Rhizobium rhizoryzae: one gene and its partners. The protein of the gene in region 1 interacts with the protein of each later gene in a pairwise test. Links are inferred from orthologs where the notes say so. Each region holds a gene or a part of one and is shown on either strand. Other genes may lie near its edges.

What was found. Proteins that work in one complex are often made in the same cells at the same time.
Region 2: the proteins of secA (region 1) and secG interact in binary tests that used the Escherichia coli proteins (3 or more experiments, as listed by UniProt). The link is inferred for Rhizobium rhizoryzae from one-to-one orthologs.
Region 3: the proteins of secA (region 1) and secB interact in binary tests that used the Escherichia coli proteins (3 or more experiments, as listed by UniProt). The link is inferred for Rhizobium rhizoryzae from one-to-one orthologs.

Annotation. Positions count from the first base shown.
Region 1 is NZ_CP049250.1:1,432,869-1,440,788, reverse strand. Bases 2,785-6,050 are described here. They hold secA (preprotein translocase subunit SecA), read left to right. Parts: upstream 2,785-3,132; coding sequence 3,133-5,850; downstream 5,851-6,050. Other genes in these bases: G6N80_RS12985 (peptidylprolyl isomerase), read right to left, coding at 2,785-2,867. Also shown: G6N80_RS12995 (GNAT family N-acetyltransferase), read right to left, coding at 1-721; bifunctional glutamate N-acetyltransferase/amino-acid acetyltransferase ArgJ, read right to left, coding at 702-1,943; more of G6N80_RS12985, read right to left, coding at 2,025-2,784; G6N80_RS12975 (lipopolysaccharide biosynthesis protein), read left to right, coding at 6,065-7,486; G6N80_RS12970 (GNAT family N-acetyltransferase), read left to right, coding at 7,479-7,920. UniProt on the Escherichia coli protein: Required for protein export, interacts with the SecYEG preprotein conducting channel.
Region 2 is NZ_CP049250.1:2,659,945-2,665,050, reverse strand. Bases 2,328-5,106 are described here. They hold secG (preprotein translocase subunit SecG), read left to right. Parts: upstream 2,328-3,407; coding sequence 3,408-3,806; downstream 3,807-5,106. Other genes in these bases: pyrG (CTP synthase), read left to right, coding at 3,942-5,106; tpiA (triose-phosphate isomerase), read left to right, coding at 2,533-3,303; G6N80_RS18670 (alpha/beta hydrolase), read left to right, coding at 2,328-2,384. Also shown: parE (DNA topoisomerase IV subunit B), read right to left, coding at 1-1,292; more of G6N80_RS18670, read left to right, coding at 1,500-2,327. UniProt on the Escherichia coli protein: Subunit of the protein translocation channel SecYEG. Overexpression of some hybrid proteins has been thought to jam the protein secretion apparatus resulting in cell death; while this may be true it also results in FtsH-mediated degradation of SecY.
Region 3 is NZ_CP049250.1:988,297-993,533, forward strand. The notes cover bases 2,328-5,237. They hold secB (protein-export chaperone SecB), read left to right. Parts: upstream 2,328-3,506; coding sequence 3,507-3,968; downstream 3,969-5,237. Other genes in these bases: G6N80_RS10950 (Tim44/TimA family putative adaptor protein), read right to left, coding at 2,328-2,794; G6N80_RS10955 (FxsA family protein), read left to right, coding at 2,911-3,423; dnaQ (DNA polymerase III subunit epsilon), read right to left, coding at 4,061-4,759; coaE (dephospho-CoA kinase), read right to left, coding at 4,752-5,237. Also shown: G6N80_RS10935 (helix-turn-helix domain-containing protein), read right to left, coding at 68-433; G6N80_RS10940 (Smr/MutS family protein), read right to left, coding at 430-984; mltA (murein transglycosylase A), read right to left, coding at 981-2,099; more of G6N80_RS10950, read right to left, coding at 2,096-2,327. UniProt on the Escherichia coli protein: One of the proteins required for the normal export of some preproteins out of the cell cytoplasm. It is a molecular chaperone that binds to a subset of precursor proteins, maintaining them in a translocation-competent state.

The sequences.
Region 1 (7,920 bases):
TGTCGGCATGAACCTGCAGCCAACTGCTTCTTGCGCCACTGATTCGTGCCCATCGAAGCGCAGCGGACAGCATTTCGGTACCGATCCCCTGACGACGGCGCCCTTCGAGCACGGCAAAGGAGAGGATACCCGCAAGATCATTGTCCTGCACGCAAAGTGCCGCCGCAAGCGGGCCATCCGTTGCATGCTCGGAGGTGAAGAACCCCGTCGCAGGACGGATCGCGGTCAGGATCTCGGCGAGCGCAGGCTTCAGAGAGAGATCATCCCCCTGAACGGCAAGAAGTACGTCGATGAAGCGGCCCACATCATGGCTCGGAATATGGTCGAGCGTATCCGGCAGCTCCAGAACAGTCAGGTCAGCCGTCATCACCTGAACGGTCTCGAATGGCTCCCAGCCGGATTGCGCCAACCGTCCAAGCAGAGGCTGGGGTGCCAATGGCGTTTCACGAACCACAAGCGGGCGACCGTAATGCTCGAAGCGCTTCCGGGCCTTTTCGATCCGCACTTCGGCATCATGATAGTCCGACGGGTCGAGCGGCACGACACAGTTGAGCCGTTTGGAGGGATGTCCGCCCGTCAGACGCACCTGCCAGCTGCCATCATAGACCACGGAGGCCGCTGGCCAGGCCCGGAAGCCCACAGCTTCCAGACGGCGCACGAGCGGCAGGTTGCCGTGGAAGGATGTCGCCTGCATCAATCGATCAGCTCCGGTAATCGCCATTGATCGCGACATATTCCTTGGTCAGGTCGCAGGTCCAGACCGTCGCCGTACCATTCCCGAGACCGATATCGGCGCGGATCGAGATGTCTTCCTGCTGCATGACGGCAGTCGTCGCGGCTTCGGAATAGTCCGGATCGCGCTCACCGTTGACAGCTACCCGGATATCGCCGAACCAGATCGCCAGCCGATCACGGTCCGCCATTTCTCCGGACTTGCCGACAGCCATTACAACGCGGCCCCAATTGGCGTCCTCACCGGCAACCGCGGTCTTGACCAGAGGGGAGTTGGCGATGGATAGGGCGATACGCTTTGCAGCTGCATCACTCTCGGCACCGGTCACCGTGACGGCCACCATCTTGCGGGCGCCTTCACCATCGCGCACGACCTGAAGTGCCAGATCCTTGAGGAGGTCGTTCAGCGCATTGCGGAAGGAAACGAGGCGCGGATCATCCGCCTTCTCGACCTTCTTCTGGCCGTCTTCACCCGCCTTGCCTGTTGCAAACAGAAGAAGCGTATCGGATGTGGAGGTGTCGCTGTCGACGGTCACGGAATTGAATGTGGGGCCAACGCCCTCGGACAAGAGCGCCTGAAGGGCGGCGGGCGCGATGTCCGCGTCGGTCACGACGAAGGACAGCATCGTGGCCATGTCCGGCGCAATCATTCCGGCGCCCTTGGCAATACCGTTGATCACGACTGGAACGCCGTCGATTTCGGCGGTACGCGTGGCAACCTTCGGATAGGTATCGGTGGTCATGATGGCTTTGGCCGCTTCCAGCCAGAAGTCACCGACCGCAGATCCATCCATGTCACCCAGTACACCAGCGAATTTCGTGGCATCCAGAGGTTCGCCGATAACGCCGGTCGAAGCCAGGTAGACCTCGTTCGTCTGGCAACCCACCGCCTTTGAGGCTGAGTCTGCCGTCAGCTCGGTCGCGGCTTTGCCCTTCACGCCCGTGAAGGCATTGGCATTGCCGGAATTGACGACGACTGCGCGCGCTACGCCATGGGGCAGGTTCGTGCGGCAGAAATCAACCGGAGCGGACGGGCATTTCGACCGGGTAAACACACCCGCAACAGAAGCGGGCTCATCGAATACCATCAGCAGAACATCGGTCCTGTTCTTGTACTTGATACCAGCGGCGGCTGTTGCCATCCGCACGCCGCGCACAGTCGGCATCTCTGGATAGGTTTTGGGAGCGAGGGGAGAAACAGCTGACGACATGGCTCAGTTTCCAGACAAGGATTGGCTTCCGGACAAGAAAAGGCCCGCCAAAGCGGGCCGGTGCAGGCTTGTTAAGAGCTATTACTCGCTCTTGGTCAGTTCGTCATAGCCCTTGCGCAGATTTTCGTCCACGATTTCCACCTTCTGGGCCTTCTTGGCTTCATCGATGATGGACGAATACTTTTCCTGCATCACGATCTGGCGAACCTGCGGCTCAACCTGGTCGAAAGCTGGCGGCTGGGCATTGCGCTTATCCTCGACCTTGATGACGTGATAGCCGAACTGCGACTTCACCGGGGTCTTGGTATAGCTTCCCTTTGGAAGCGAGAAGGCTGCCTCTTCGAATTCAGGAACCATGCGGCCCTTGGTGAAGTAGCCAAGATCGCCACCGTCGGACTTGCTGGAATCTTCAGACTTGGCCTTGGCCAGTTCGATGAAGTCCTTGCCGGCATCAAGCTGCTTGATGATGTCCTTGGCTTCGTCTTCGGTCTTCACCAGGATATGACGTGCGTGAACTTCTTCTTCCTTCGGCATCGCTGCGATTTCCTTGTCGTAGCGTGCCTTGACCTCTTCCGGCTTCAGCTTGTCGAACTGATCGCGCAGATAGGCATTGTGCAGTTCGCGTTCCTTGAGGAACACCATGCGTTGCTTGAAATCATCGCTGTTCTGGATTCCGGCATCTTCAGCCTTCTTGGCCACCAGCTTGATATCGATGACCTGCGAAAGCGCCGCGACGGTCTTCTGTTCGTCCGGCAGCTGCTGATACTGCGCGCTCAGATTTGCGATTGCCGTATCGAGGTCGGACTTGCGAATTTCCACCGAACCCACTTTCGCAACGACAGGGTTGTCCTGCGCAGCGAGAGGCGAGTGGAACGTGAACGCTGCGGCCAGGGTCGCCGCTGCGACGAATTTGGAGCGAAACATAAGGTAGGACCTTTCAAGTAAAGCACCGGTTTCAGTCTGCCCGATTCCGGCCATGGCACCTTCAGAAACACCGGATTGTGGCCATTCTGTATCGGCCAGAACCGTTGACATCATTCAACCCCCCTCTTATCTGTCACGCTACTTCGCGTCTAGAACAGTTTCCGGGCGGGTACTGTAATTTGTCTGTGAAAATTTCATCGACTGAAGCAGTAACCAGGAGCGCTCGGCAGCCTGATGCCAAATCGATTCAGAAAGGACCATGTGCATGGTCAGCCTTGGTGCGATTGCACGCAAATTTTTCGGCTCCGCCAACGATCGCCGCGTGCGCGGCTATCGTTCGAGCGTGGAAGCCATCAGCGCCCTTGAAGAGAAGATGAAGGCGCTGACCGACGAGCAGCTTGCAGCAAAGTCGGTTGAATTCCGGCAGGAGCTGGCAAACGGCAAGACGGTCGAAGACATTCTTGTCCCCGCTTTCGCTGTGGTTCGCGAAGCAGCGCGCCGTGTGCTCGGCATGCGACCCTTCGATGTACAGTTGACCGGCGGCATGATCCTGAACCAGGGCGCAATCGCAGAAATGAAGACCGGCGAAGGCAAGACGCTTGTCGCGACGCTTCCGGTCTATCTTAATGCGCTGACAGGGCGTGGTGTCCACGTCGTGACCGTCAACGACTATCTCGCCAGCCGCGACGCGGGCATCATGAGCCGCCTCTACGGCTTCCTGGGATTGACGACGGGCGTTATCGTCCACGGTCTCGATGACGACCAGCGCCGCGCGGCCTACGCCTGCGACATTACCTACGCGACGAACAACGAACTCGGTTTCGATTATCTGCGCGACAACATGAAGTATGATCGCGGCCAGATGGTTCAGCGCGGCCACTACTTCGCGATCGTCGACGAAGTGGACTCGATCCTCGTCGATGAAGCGCGCACGCCGCTCATCATTTCCGGTCCGCTGGACGACCGCTCCGAACTCTACAACACGATCGACAGCTTCATCCCGGCCCTGACACCGGAAGATTACGAGATCGACGAAAAGCAGCGCTCCGCCAATTTCTCCGAAGTCGGCACGGAAAAACTCGAGAACCTGCTGCGTCAGGCGGGCCTTCTGAAGGGCGAGTCGCTCTACGACGTCGAGAACGTTGCGATCGTTCACCACATCAACAATGCGCTGAAGGCACACAAGCTCTTCCAGCGCGACAAGGATTACATCGTCCGCAACGATGAGATCGTCATCATCGACGAATTCACCGGCCGCATGATGCCCGGTCGCCGTTATTCCGAAGGCCAGCACCAGGCGCTCGAAGCCAAGGAAAAGGTGCAGATCCAGCCGGAAAACCAGACCCTGGCGTCCATTACCTTCCAGAACTATTTCCGGATGTATGAAAAGCTGGCCGGCATGACCGGTACGGCTGCAACGGAAGCGGAAGAGTTTTCCAACATCTATGGTCTGGATGTCGTGGAAGTTCCGACCAACCTCCCGATCCAGCGTATCGATGAAAGCGACGAGGTCTACCGGACCGCGGAAGAGAAGTTCAAGGCGATCATCGAAGAGATCAAGGCTGCCCATGAAAAGGGCCAGCCGGTTCTGGTGGGTACGACCTCCATCGAAAAGTCGGAACTTCTGGCGGCCATGCTCAAGCAGGCGGGCTTCGAGAAGTTCAACGTCCTGAACGCCCGTTATCACGAGCAGGAAGCCTACATCGTCAGTCAGGCTGGCGTTCCCGGCGCTGTCACGATCGCCACCAACATGGCCGGTCGCGGTACCGACATCCAGCTTGGCGGCAATATCGACATGCGCCTCGAGCGCGAACTGGACGGCATGGAGCCGGGTCCGGAGCGCGACGCGAAGGAAGCGGCCATCCGCGCCGAGGTCAAGCAGTTGAAGGAAAAGGCACTCGCCGCAGGCGGGCTCTACGTCCTGGCAACCGAGCGCCATGAAAGCCGGCGTATCGACAACCAGCTGCGCGGCCGCTCCGGTCGTCAGGGTGACCCGGGTCGTTCCAAGTTCTATCTGTCGCTTCAGGATGACCTGATGCGCATTTTCGGCTCGGATCGCATGGACAGCATGCTTCAGAAGCTGGGGCTCAAGGACGGCGAAGCCATCGTCCATCCGTGGATCAACAAGGCTCTGGAGCGCGCGCAGAAGAAGGTCGAAGCCCGCAACTTCGATATTCGCAAGAACCTGCTGAAGTATGATGACGTGACGAATGATCAGCGCAAGGTGATCTTCGAACAGCGTATCGAACTGATGGACGCGACGGACCTCACGGAAACCGTCACCGACATGCGTCATGAAGTGATCGAGATCCTGGTCACCAAGCATATTCCAGAGCGGGCATACGCCGAGCAGTGGGATGCGGTCGGCTTGAAGGAAGCGGTTCTGCAACAGCTGAACCTCGATCTGCCTATCCAAGACTGGGTGCTGGAAGAAGGCATCGCGGAAGACGATATCCGCGAACGCATCACAGCGGCTGCAGACGCTGCGGCCAAGGATCGTGCCGAGCGTTTCGGCGCCGAAATCATGACCTATGTCGAGCGGTCCGTTCTGCTCCAGACGCTCGATCATCTGTGGCGCGAGCATATCGTCAATCTGGACCATCTGCGGTCTGTCGTCGGCTTCCGAGGCTACGCCCAGCGTGACCCCTTGCAGGAATACAAGGCGGAAGCCTTCGAACTCTTCCAGGCGCTCCTGGCGAACCTGCGCGAGGGTGTAACGGCGCAGCTGATGCGTGTTGAACTGATGCGTGACGAACCGGAGGCACCTCAGCCACCGCCGGTCATGCAGGTTCATCATCTCGACGCGACGACCGGTGAGGACGAGTTTGGCCAGAACGGCGGCGGCTTCATGGCTGTGGCTGCTCCGGAAGACCGTGACCCCAATGACCCGCAGACCTGGGGACGCGTTGGTCGCAACGAACCCTGCCCTTGCGGTTCCGGCAAGAAATACAAGCATTGCCATGGCGCGTTCGAGCAGGCCTGATACGCAAAACTAAATCGAATGAGCAATATCTGAAAGGCTCCGGTTTCCGGGGCCTTTTTGCATGGCACGGCCTGAAGTAACGTCTGCAAGGGTGATGCACACGAAAGATGTGCCACGATCAGTGTGTTTTTACGAAACAGAATCACGCTTCCTTAACCGTGCACGGCGCAGAATTGGCATATATAATTGCTGCGCCAAGAGTATTGCGTTTTTCATGACAGTGATCGAAACAGCAGAGCGGCTTTTGCCGCTTGGCCTGAAGAACCGGCTGACGCCTTTGCTGCGTCGGCTGGAACCGATCCTGCGTGACGATAGTGAAACGGCGCGCGCCCAGCGTATGGCCCTGATTGCCTTTGCCATCCGCATCATCAGCGCAGCGATCGCCTTCCTCTCCCAGATCATTCTGGCCCGCCTGATGGGCGAATTCGAATACGGCATCTTTGCCTTCGTCTGGGTTCTGGTTGTCGTCTTCGGCAATCTGTCCTGCCTCGGCTTTCATACGGCCGTCATCCGCTTCCTGCCACAGCATCAGAACCGCGGCGAAAGCGAACTGGTGCGCGGCCTGAACTGGACGGCACGCATCGTCGCCATGCTTTCGGCCACGACGCTTGCCGTATCCGGCCTCGTATTCATGACAGTCTTCGACAGTCTCGTACCGGATTACTGGTTGATACCGGTCTTCCTGGGTCTGTTCACGCTGCCGATGATCGCGCTGGGTGACGTGCTGGACGGAACGGCCCGCGCGAACGGCTGGGCCGTCACCGCACTCAGCCCCACCTATATCATCCGTCCATTGCTGATCCTGTTTCTCATGCTTGTGGCCGTGTGGAGCGGTCAGCCGCAGTCCGCTCGAACGGCGATGGAGGCCGCCCTTGCTGCGACCTACATCACCACATTGTTCCAGTTCATCCGGATGACCTACCGTCTGCGTCGCCAGCTCGGCAGGGGCGCACTTTCGTTTGCGCTGATGCCTTGGTTTCGCTTCTCGCTGCCATTGTTCCTCGTCGATGGCATCGGCTTCCTGTTGACCAATGCGGATGTCGTCGTCGTCGGCTTCTTCCTGCCGCCGGATCAGGTCGCCGTCTATTACGCCGCCGCAAAGACCATCGCCCTTGTTCAGTTTGTCTACTTCTCCGTCAAGGCAGCGGCAGCACCGCGCTTTGCCGGCATACTTGCAGAACACGATCAATCATCGCTGGCGCAATTTGCAGCACAGGCAGCCCGCTGGTCCTTCTGGCCGGCTCTGGTGGTCGGCCTTTCCGTTCTGGCGATGGGAGAAATCCTTCTCGGCCTTTTCGGTCCCGCCTTCACCAGCGGCTACCCACTGATGGTCATCTTGTTGGCTGGCATCCTTGCCAAGGCACTCGTCGGCCCGGGCGAAGTTCTCCTGAACATGGCTGGACGCCAGTCTCTCTGCGTTGCCATCTATGCCGTGGTGCTCGCTTTCGCGGTGACGGTAAACATCATTATCGTTCCGCGTTTCGGCCTCTACGGTGCTGCCTCGGCGACTGCAAGCGCCATGATGCTGGAGGCAGTCCTCCTCCATATAGCTGTGCGCAAAAAGCTCGGGATCATCCTGTTCGCCTTCGCCCGCGCGGTGAAAAACCCAAATACGGAAGGAGCATCCCATGGTTGAGCTTCCGCCCCGCGGTCCTTTTCGTCTTGATCTGGACGTCACGCCTCAAAAGCCGAAGCTGTCCATTCCCGAAGCTCCGATCAAGGCATCGGTCGGCAGACCGGGACGGACCTTGTCCATCTATCCGGCATCGATGGGCTATGATCTGCAGGAGGAGTTGGATTTCCTGTCAAACCGCGCCATGGAGCCGAATGTCTTCTTTACGGGACGCATGCTGGCGCCCGCCATGCCGCGCGTGGAGGATCGTCAGGTCCAGTTCGCCCTGATCCGCGATGACAACAACAATCGCAGCCGTATGCGGCTGCTGATGCCCTTCTCGCAGGAGAAGCCAGGCTTTTCGCTGGGTGCTTCCATTATCCGGGCATGGGCGAACCCGTTCGGTCCATTGGGAACACCTTTGCTCGATGCAGAGGATGCGGCTGAAACCCTCGACA
Region 2 (5,106 bases), 1.2 Mb from region 1 along the record:
GCGCGCTCGATGACCCAGTCGAGAAGTTTGGCTGCTTCGCCGGGATTGCCTGCGAGATAGTGATCGAAGGGATCGCGCAATGCATTTTCGACAATCCGCTGTGCTTCTACGGTGGCAAGCTTGTCCTTCGTCTGGCCAACGAATTCCGGTTCGCGGATGAACACCGAAAGCATGCCAACAGCCGAGATCATCACGTCGTCGGTAGTGATGTCCTTGGCACGCTTGTTCTGCGTCAGTTCCGCGTAATTCTTCAGACCCTTGAGAAGAGCAATGCGCAGGCCCGCCTCATGCGTGCCGCCTTCGGGTGTTGGAATCGTGTTGCAGTAGGAGTGGATCTGCGGGTCGCCGCCATACCAGGTAACCGCCCATTCCAGTGCACCATGACCACCGGTCTTTTCCGTCTTGCCTGAAAAGATCTCACGGGTGACGGTAAAGTCCTTGCCAAGTGTCGCGGAGAGATAATCCTTCAGCCCGCCCGGAAAATGGAACACGGCCTTATCTGGTATTTCACCGCCGGCGACAACGACGCCCGGATCACAGCTCCAGCGGATTTCAACGCCGCCGAAAAGATAAGCCTTGGAGCGCGCCATGCGGAAAATACGGCCCGCATCGAACTTGGCATGCTCTCCGAAAATCTGCGGGTCGGGATGGAAGCGCACGCGCGTGCCACGACGGTTGTGCACATCGCCCAGCTCTTCCAGGCCACCCTGCGGAACGCCGCGGGAAAAACGCTGGCGATAAAGCTTGCGATTGCGCGCAACCTCTACTTCCAGCACATCCGACAGCGCGTTGACGACGGATACGCCGACACCATGCAGACCGCCGGATGTCTCATAGGCCTTACCGTCGAACTTTCCGCCCGCATGCAGCTTGGTCATGATGACTTCAAGCGTGGATTTGCCCGGCACCTGGGGATGATTTTCCACCGGAATGCCGCGACCGTTGTCAGTGACCGTCAGGAAACCCTGAGCATCCAGATGCACTTCGATGAAGTTGGCGTGACCTGCCACAGCCTCGTCCATCGAGTTGTCGATGACTTCGGCAAACAGGTGGTGCAGCGCCTTTTCATCCGTGCCGCCGATATACATGCCAGGGCGCATGCGGACCGGCTCCAGACCCTCCAGAACTCGGATCGACGAGGCATCATAGGTGTCGGGGTTGGTCGCAGGGGAAGGTGCCGCAGTGCTTGCCGCAACCGTCGCGGGCTTGGCGGTAGCCTCGGTCTTGCCCTTCGGCTCTGACGGCTTTGCCGGCTGCGCGGGGAGACTGGCAAAAAGGTCGTTATTATCCATATGGGTTCGCTGGCCTTGCCTTGAATGGATGGCATGCTGAACGCAGTCGCGTTGATTGCCCTTATCGGCTTTCGAATCGCTGGCGAGTGTGCCAGATAAAACGGCGTCTCGCGACCTGTTCGTTCACGAATGGTTCGCATCAGGATTTGCGCCGCAGCGATGAAGAACGCAAGTCGTGCTGCTTCAAGGAAACGAAACCGGTCGCCTATGTCCACAGATCATTTGAGTTTGCGCGTACTGGTGGCCCTCTGCCTGTGCTTGTTCGCGTCCGCTACGGCAGCGGCAGACGGGCCGGTTCGCCCTTTCAAGGATGCCTTGTTCTCTTCCCAAGCGGTCCTGAAGACGGAGGATGAAGGTGCCTTCAAGGTGCTCGATTATCAGGAACTGCGCGACATCAACCAGCGCGATGAGGAGCCGGAGCGTCGCGTCAAGCGAGACTATGTCGATCTTGGAGTGCGGGAGTTTCAGGCCAACGAAACGCTGACGATTGCCTCCAGCCGCCTCGATGTTGCGCGGGTCGGGCGCATGCGTGACGCCACATTCACCATCATCTTCATTCATGGCAGGGGCGGGGATCGCCGCCTGGGTGTGAACGACTACACGTTCGGCGGCAACTTCAACCGGCTGAAAAATCTCGTCGTGCAGAGCGGCGGTGCCTATTACGCCCCCTCGGTCAAATCCTTCGATCCCAATGGCGCGGCCGATATCGCCGCCCTCATTCGGCATGTTTTTGAATTGTCGTCCGGTCGTCCTGTCATTCTCGCCTGCGCCTCCATGGGCAACTTCATCTGCCAGAGTGTGACGCGTGACAAGGAAGCCGTTCGATATTTGAAGGGTCTGGTCGTCATGGGCGGCCCGTCGGATCCGGGATTTTTGACGACGCCTGCGGCCAAGCTGAAGATTCCGGTCTATTTTTCACATGGCAGCGCCGACAGCGTCTACAAGGCAGAGCAGCAGATCGCTCTGTACCGAAAGATGCGAAAGGCCGGTTATCCGACGATTTTCCGGCTGTTTCAGACCGGCGGCCATGGAACGCCGATCCGGATGAGCGATTGGCGGGAAATTCTCAATTTTATGCTCGCGGCAGGTTGATCCTTCGACCGCATACGCTAAACCGACATTCCTGAAACGGATCCTCTGAAAGCAATGGGCTTGCGGCCGCATTGCGGTTATGACGGTTCGATCAGGTCAACGGGGTGGCCAGCGACTGCTGGCCGGGAGCATAAGGGAATTCGCAGATATGACGCCGGATGTTCGTCCGCTTGTAGCGGGAAACTGGAAGATGAACGGAACGCGGGACTCGCTCGATCAGATCAAGGCGATTTCTGCCGGAGTGAGCGGCCCGCTGGCTGAGAAGGTTGACGCGCTCATCTGCCCTCCTGCAACGCTTCTCTATGTGGCGACGGCCTTGTGCACCGACAGCCCGCTGATGATCGGCGCGCAGGATTGCCATCAGAACAAATCCGGCGCTCATACCGGTGACATCTCCGCCGAAATGATTGCCGATTGCTTTGGCACCCATGTCATCGTTGGTCACTCCGAGCGTCGGGTGGACCACGCCGAGACCGATCATCTCGTTCGCATCAAGGCCGAAGCCGCCTATGCAGCCGATCTGACCGCCATCATCTGCATTGGCGAGACGGCCGATGAGCGCAAGGCGGGCCAGACGCTGGAGATTCTCAAGCGCCAGCTTGCAGGCTCGGTGCCTGACGATGCCAATGCCGAGAACACGGTCATCGCCTATGAGCCTGTCTGGGCCATCGGTACTGGCCTCACGCCGACCGCTGACGATGTCGAAAAGGCGCATGCTTTCATGCGCGATGAGCTGAAGAGCCGCTTCGGTGCGGAAGGCGCGAAATTCCGCATTCTCTATGGCGGATCGGTGAAGCCTTCCAACGCCGCGGAACTGATGGCTATCAGCAATGTTGATGGTGCTCTCGTTGGCGGCGCCAGCTTGAAAGCCGCAGACTTCCTCGCCATCTATGGCGCGTATGAGGCATTGGTGCGTTAAATCGCGTTTAATCGGCACTAGCCCCTTGGAATGCCGGTCCGGCTGAGCTAAAGGACCGGCAAAGCTTTATATGTGCCGCAACCCGCGCGCAGGACTGGACTGATATGCAGACCGTATTGATCGTTATTCATCTCATGATCGTGCTTGCGCTTGTTGGCGTGGTGCTGATCCAGCGTTCCGAGGGCGGTGGCCTTGGCATTGGCGGCGGTTCCGGCTTCATGTCGGCGCGCGGCACGGCAAATGCTCTGACCCGCACGACCGCAATCCTGGCGACATTGTTCTTCGTGACCTCCATGGCGCTTGGAATCATGGCGCGTCACGAGTCTCGCCCGACGGACATTCTGAACCGCATCCCGGCAACGCAGCAGGGTCAGGGCAACGGAATCCTCGATTCGCTCGGTCCGGCGGCAACGCCTGGTGCACCGGCAAATGGCACAGCGCCTGCACCGGGAGCTCCGGCCCCGGCTCCGGCAAATCCGTCTTCTGTTCCGACCGGCAACTAAGCCGCGTCAAGCTCCCATCATCCGGCAGGTCGAAAAGCCTGCCGGTTTTCTTTTGTTCAGATTCCACAGCTTTAACCGTCCCGAAGAATTTTTGGGCTGGCGGAATCGATCGTGAAAAGGTATCCGGTGACTCCCATGGCGCGATATGTATTCATCACAGGCGGCGTGGTTTCTTCCCTCGGAAAAGGAATTGCGGCCGCAGCCCTCGGAGCCTTGCTACAGGCGAGAGGTTATCGGGTTCGGCTACGTAAGCTCGATCCTTATCTCAACGTTGACCCGGGCACCATGAGCCCGACTCAACACGGCGAAGTCTTCGTGACCGATGACGGTGCGGAGACCGACCTCGATCTCGGTCACTACGAGCGTTTCACGGGGCGCTCTGCGACCAAGACCGACAACATCACCACGGGTCGGATCTACAAGAACATCATCGACAAGGAACGGCGCGGGGATTACCTCGGTGCGACGGTTCAGGTCATTCCGCACGTCACCAACGAGATCAAGGATTTCGTGGTCGAGGGCAATGACGACTATGATTTCGTGATCTGCGAAATCGGCGGCACCGTCGGTGACATCGAGGCGATGCCCTTCGTGGAGGCGATCCGTCAGCTTGGCAACGAACTGCCGCGCGGAACTGCCGTCTATCTGCATCTCACCCTGATGCCGTACATCCCGGCTGCTGGCGAGTTGAAGACCAAGCCAACGCAGCATTCGGTCAAGGAACTGCAGGCGCTCGGCATTGCGCCCGATATCCTGCTGGTGCGTGCGGACCGCGAGATTCCGGAAGCGGAACGCCGCAAGCTTTCGCTGTTCTGCAATGTTCGTCCGTCCGCCGTCATCCAGGCGTTGGACGTTTCCAACATCTACGACGTGCCGATGGCCTACCACAAGGAAGGCCTGGACTCGGAAGTCCTGGCGGCATTCGGCATCGAGCCGGCACCAAAGCCGCGTCTGGAGCCTTGGGAAGAGGTTTCGAACCGCATCCGTACGCCGGAAGGCGAAGTCACCATCGCGATCGTCGGCAAGTACACCGGCCTGAAGGATGCGTACAAGTCGCTGATCGAGGCGCTCTATCACGGTGGCATCGCGAACCAGGTCAAGGTCAAGCTTGAGTGGATCGAGTCGGAAATCTTCGAGAAGGAAGATCCGGCGCCCTACCTCGAGAAGGTCAACGGCATCCTGGTGCCCGGTGGCTTCGGTGAGCGCGGCGCACAGGGCAAGATCAACGCAGCCCGCTTTGCACGTGAGCGCAACGTGCCATATTTCGGCATTTGCTTCGGCATGCAGATGGCGGTTCTGG
Region 3 (5,237 bases), 440 kb from region 1 along the record:
ACTATAGAAATTTCCTGCCTGTTTTCCAAAGCGCCAAGCGTTGAAAACCGGGGAGAACCAGCCCGAATTAGCCCTTATTTGCGGCATTTTCCAGCAGCATCGTCATTTCTTGTATCACGCTTGGTTCCAGAGAGCCAATCCGTCTCGCAAGAAGGTTTGCAAAGGCTGTGTAAGCAGGCGGAAGGCCACCTGTATCTATTACGACCCGAGGGTCTGATTGCTCTGCGAGCCGAAAAAGAGCTTCAGCCTCATCCCAGATTATATGAAAATACCCGGCAACTCTCTGGAGAAAATCAAAGCTGGGACGTCCTCGCCTCCCGTGCTCCAAGGCAGACAGATAGGCAGAGGAAACACCGAGCGCCGCCGCCATCTGCTGCTGGGTTACCCCTTTGTGCTTGCGGAGTTCGCGAAGTGCTTCACCGAACGGGGTCACGTCTGCCCTCTCCGGCTGAGGCGGACATACAGGGCACCTTCACCACCATGCTGGCGTGCTGCCGTTTCATAAGACGAAATAAGAAAGCGAAACTCGGTCTTGGAGAACCACAGCGGCACGGCCCGCTTCAGCGCACCTTCGCTGCCAAGCGAACTGCCTTTGCCGGTAATGACAAGCACATGGCGCAGCCCCCGTTCATGGGCTCGTAGCAGGAAATCCAGAAGGATGCCGTGCGCCTCACTCTGGATCATGCCATGGAGGTCGATGCGCGCTTCAAGTGCCAGTCGACCTCTGGCGATCTTGCGCTTGACGGGGCGCTCCAGTGGATGATGCTGGCCTTTCGGCTTCTGAATACCATCCTGACTTTCATGAGATTCTGACTGTTTTTTAGCCGGATTCAAAGCGAAGGTCTGTTTAGGCTCTCGCACCTCTGCATCGAGAGCGTCTTCGAATTCAAGCAGTTGTTCCAGGCGCCCGGGCATAGGACGCGTGGTGCGCGCCACCTTGCCCCACAGAATTCGCTCATCGCCATCCAGCTTGCGACCGCTCATGGCATGAACCTGATTGCAGCCTGCTTCGGCACAAAGATAAAGAACAGTGCGTTGTTGCGCACTGTTCCCGCTTTCTCTCCTGCTTCGAAACCGGAGCCTGTGAAGATGTCACCGCGGGTTGGACCAACAATCGCTGATCCCGTATCGAGGGCCAGCATGAGGCGCGCGAAGGGTAGCCCATCATCAAGATGAGTGAGGCTTTCCGAGCGAATGAAAAATGGAAAACCAAATGTATGGATCAGCCTGTCAACAGCCAGCGAACGCCCTGCGATCAAGGGAACTTTTGCAGCCGCAATCGGGCCGAGATCCTGCTCACTGACCTCTGCTTCCCGAAAGAAGATATAAGACCTGTTGTGCCAGAGAACCTCGTCTCGCTTAGTCGGATTTTCGTTCAGCCATGAGCGGATCGTCTGCATGGAGACTGTTGTAGCGTCAATCTCACCGCGATCGATCAGAAGCCGTCCGATGGGTGAAAATGGATGTCCTGCCTTTGCCGCATAGGTGATCCGCTTTACACGGCCATCTGGATAACGAAGCCTCGCCGCTCCCTGCACATGCGTAAAGAAAACATCGACCTTCGATTTCGCCCAGGCAATCTCGAGACCCTGACCCTCCAGATAGCCCTGATCGATGGATTTTCGATCGGGGTATGGCTCAATTCCGCTCCCCGTTACCCGCCCAAAGGCGTAGTAGGGGTCCATGCCTGCCGGACGGTTGGTCTCATCCACATCAACGAGATCAGACGGCCGACTATAAAACGGATATTGATAGCCGGATTCCTGCCTGTCGCTCACCTCGACTTCCGGTTCATAAAACGCGGTCACGAAGCCGGTCTGGATGTCATCTGGACAGATTGCAAAGGGAACGCAGGTTTCCTCAAAGAATGTACGCGCCGCGGCGGCGCTTTGCGGCGGGCCCAGAGTTTCCGCCTTCTCCAGCAAGGGAATCAAATCCTGCGCGGAAAGACCCAGCGCGCCTGTCTTATAGGGCTTTCCCTGCCGCAAGTAGTTCAAGCAATGGCGCATACCCTCGAAGACGGGACGCGGATCATCCGTGTTCCAGCCTTCGACATCGGCAAAGTCGATCACACGAAGTTGCGGCAGATTATGTGTCATTGTTCGGATTCAGTCGCGACCAGTTTCCAATTTGGATCACGCGAGCGAATGTCGCGCGCGAAAGTCCAGATATCGATCACCTCGCCGACAGTCTCCGCATCACCATCGACAATCTTGTTGTCGCGGTCATAGGTCGCCGAAATGAGCTGGCTGACGATTTTCAACGTGATAAGCTCTTCCTGATCCTTGACGGTCGCTTGCAGAAAGTCTGTCTTGTCTATTCCGACGAACGTGGACTTGATGACCTCACCACGAGCTTCGCGCTCGGTGATGGCCGCATTAAAGCCGTCGTAGACCTCCTTCGAAAGAAGCCCCTTCAGGGTCTTCCTGTCTCCATCAGCAAAAGCCATGACGATCATCTCGTAGGCCATTCTGGCACCGTTGAGAAAATCCTTGGGACGGAAGGACGGATCTGCCTTGATAAGATGGCGCAGACCCTCATTCAGTTCGGTACCGGGTTTCGCAATCGCATCCACTTCCACCCAGCGCTGCTCTTCGTCAACCGTCTCCCGTCGAGGCAGAGTGACGACCTTTTCTTCCTCACTGCCAGTGGTTTTGATTGATTGGCGCGCGCTGAAGGGATCGGCAGGGGGTTTTTCGTGGCCAGTCCTGCGTCCGAGAACGCTTCTCAGCTGCAGAAAGATCAGCACAGCGGCGACCAGAAAGAACAAAGTTATGAAGTCGTTCGCGCCCATTTTCACCCGCAGTTGGTTGGAATATGTCTTTATACACCTCATATAGTCTGAACCGTCCGGCATTCAAATAGTGCTGAGGACTTCAAACGTCTTGAAACGCGAGTCGACACATTGCCATGCGCAACACTCTTTTTCCTTTGGTCCTCCTTGCTTTGCCGTTGGCAGAGATCGCAGGCTTCGTCATTGTTGGAAAATGGGTGGGTGTGTTCGGAACGCTTGGCCTGATCATCCTGTCCGGGTTGGTGGGAACGTTGCTCCTGCGTGTCCAGGGTCTCGGAGTTCTGCGGCAAGTTCAGGCCGACAGTCGTCTCGGGCGTGTTCCCGCGGAAACAATTGGCCACGGAGCCATGATGGTTGTTGGCGCTATCCTCTTGATAATTCCGGGATTCATAACGGATATCGTGGGATTGATCCTTTTCGTCCCCTTCATTCGTCGCTGGATCTGGAAGCGCATGGCGCAGCGGATCGTCGTCAGGTCTTCGTTTACGCAAACGTCCGGCGCGAACCCCTCATCAACGATGAGCGAACAAGTTATCGACCTCGAAGACAACGAGTATGAACGCAAACCGAATCCGTCATCGCCCTGGTCTTCGGGACCGGATCCGAACGGCCCGAAGCTTGGCTCCTAGCCTCGTCCGCGACCCTGCGAACGGGTTGTAAGGGTCACACTGAAGTGATAGACGGCGCTAAAGATAAAGCCGAGGAACAGCCAATGGCCAATGAAGACGATCAGAACCCATCCCTCACAATTCTTGCGCAGTACACGAAGGACCTGTCCTTCGAAAATCCAGGCGCTCCGCGTTCACTGCAGGCACGTGACAAGGCTCCCGGCATCAATATCAATGTGAACGTCAACGCGAACCCATTGTCCGACACGGAATTCGATGTCGTGCTGTCGCTCAGTGCGGAAGCCAAGGATGGCGATAAGGTCGTCTTTGCAACGGAACTGGTTTACGGCGGCGTTTTCCGCATCACTGGATTCCCGCAGGAACATATGCTGCCGGTGCTTTTCATCGAATGCCCGCGGCTGCTCTTCCCGTTCGCGCGTCAGATCATCTCCGATGTCACGCGCAATGGCGGCTTCCCACCGCTGATGATCGACCCGATTGATTTCGGCCAGATGTTTGCACAGCGTCTTGCCCAGGAAGAGTCGCGTTCCTCGTTGAACAGCTGACATTCCCATTCACGAACCTTCAAAAGCCCGGCATCGACCGGGCTTTTTTGTGACGATCCCACTGACAGAGGCGGATGCGCCAACACCCGGTATCAGGAGGAGTAGCGAGTCCAAAGGGCCTTCGCCCCAATGCTGCCGACCATGGCCTGATGCGCCTCGATTTCGACTTGCGTCAGCCGTGGCGCGAGCGGTCTCGGTCGAGCTGAGATTATGACCTCGATGTCTTCAGCCTCATTGATCGTTCGCGCAGCTTCAGATCCACCCAGCACCAGAGCTGCTTGCCTTCCGCCGATCATTTCAATGTACACTTCGGCAAGAAGCTCGGAGTCGAGAAGTGCCCCGTGCTTCGTCCGATGGGAGTTGTCTATCCCGTAACGTCGGCAGAGAGCATCCAGAGAATTTGGTCCCATGGGATGCTTTCGGCGGGCCAGTGCCAGAGTATCGATGACGTGTTCCGGAGAAACGGGCGGGATCCCGAGCCTGTCAAACTCGGCATTGATGAAACCCATATCGAAGGTTGCGTTATGAGCGATCCATTTCGCACCTTCGAAGAAGGTTCTCAGATCATCAACAATTTCGGCAAAGACCGGCTTGTCTTTCAGGAAATCGTCTGTGATCCCATGAACTGCCAAAGCATCCGGATGGACCTTGCGGTCGCCTGGGTTGATGTAGACATGAAAGGTCCGACCGGTCGGAAAATGATTGAGAAGCTCGATGCCACCGATTTCGATCACACGATCAACTCTTGTTTCAAGACCTGTGGTTTCCGTATCGAATATGATCTCACGCATGATTTTCGGCTTCCTCGTTCGCCCCAGAGCGAATTGAATTCAAGACCTGTATGACCTGACGACGCGCTTCCTCGATGCCTTGCCCTGTATCGATGATAAAGTCTGCGCGTTTGCGCTTTTCAGTATCCGGCATCTGACGAGAGAGAATCAGGTCGAATTTCTCTGCCGTCATACCCGGCCTCGCCAAAACGCGCTGCCTCTGCAGATCCGCCTCGCAACTTACAACAACGATGACGTCAACCCGGTCTTCCGCGCCCGTTTCAAACAGCAGCGGAATATCCAGAAGCACGATATCCTGCCCAACGGATTGTTGCCGTTCGAGGAAGGCGCGTTCACCCTCGCGCACAAGCGGATGGATGATGGCTTCCAGTTCCTTGAAGCGTTCAGGGTGGAGTGCAAGTTGGCGAGATAATTCGGTTCTGTTCACCACGCCGTTTTGAGCGGTACCGGGAAAACTATTTTCGATAGCTGCCACGGC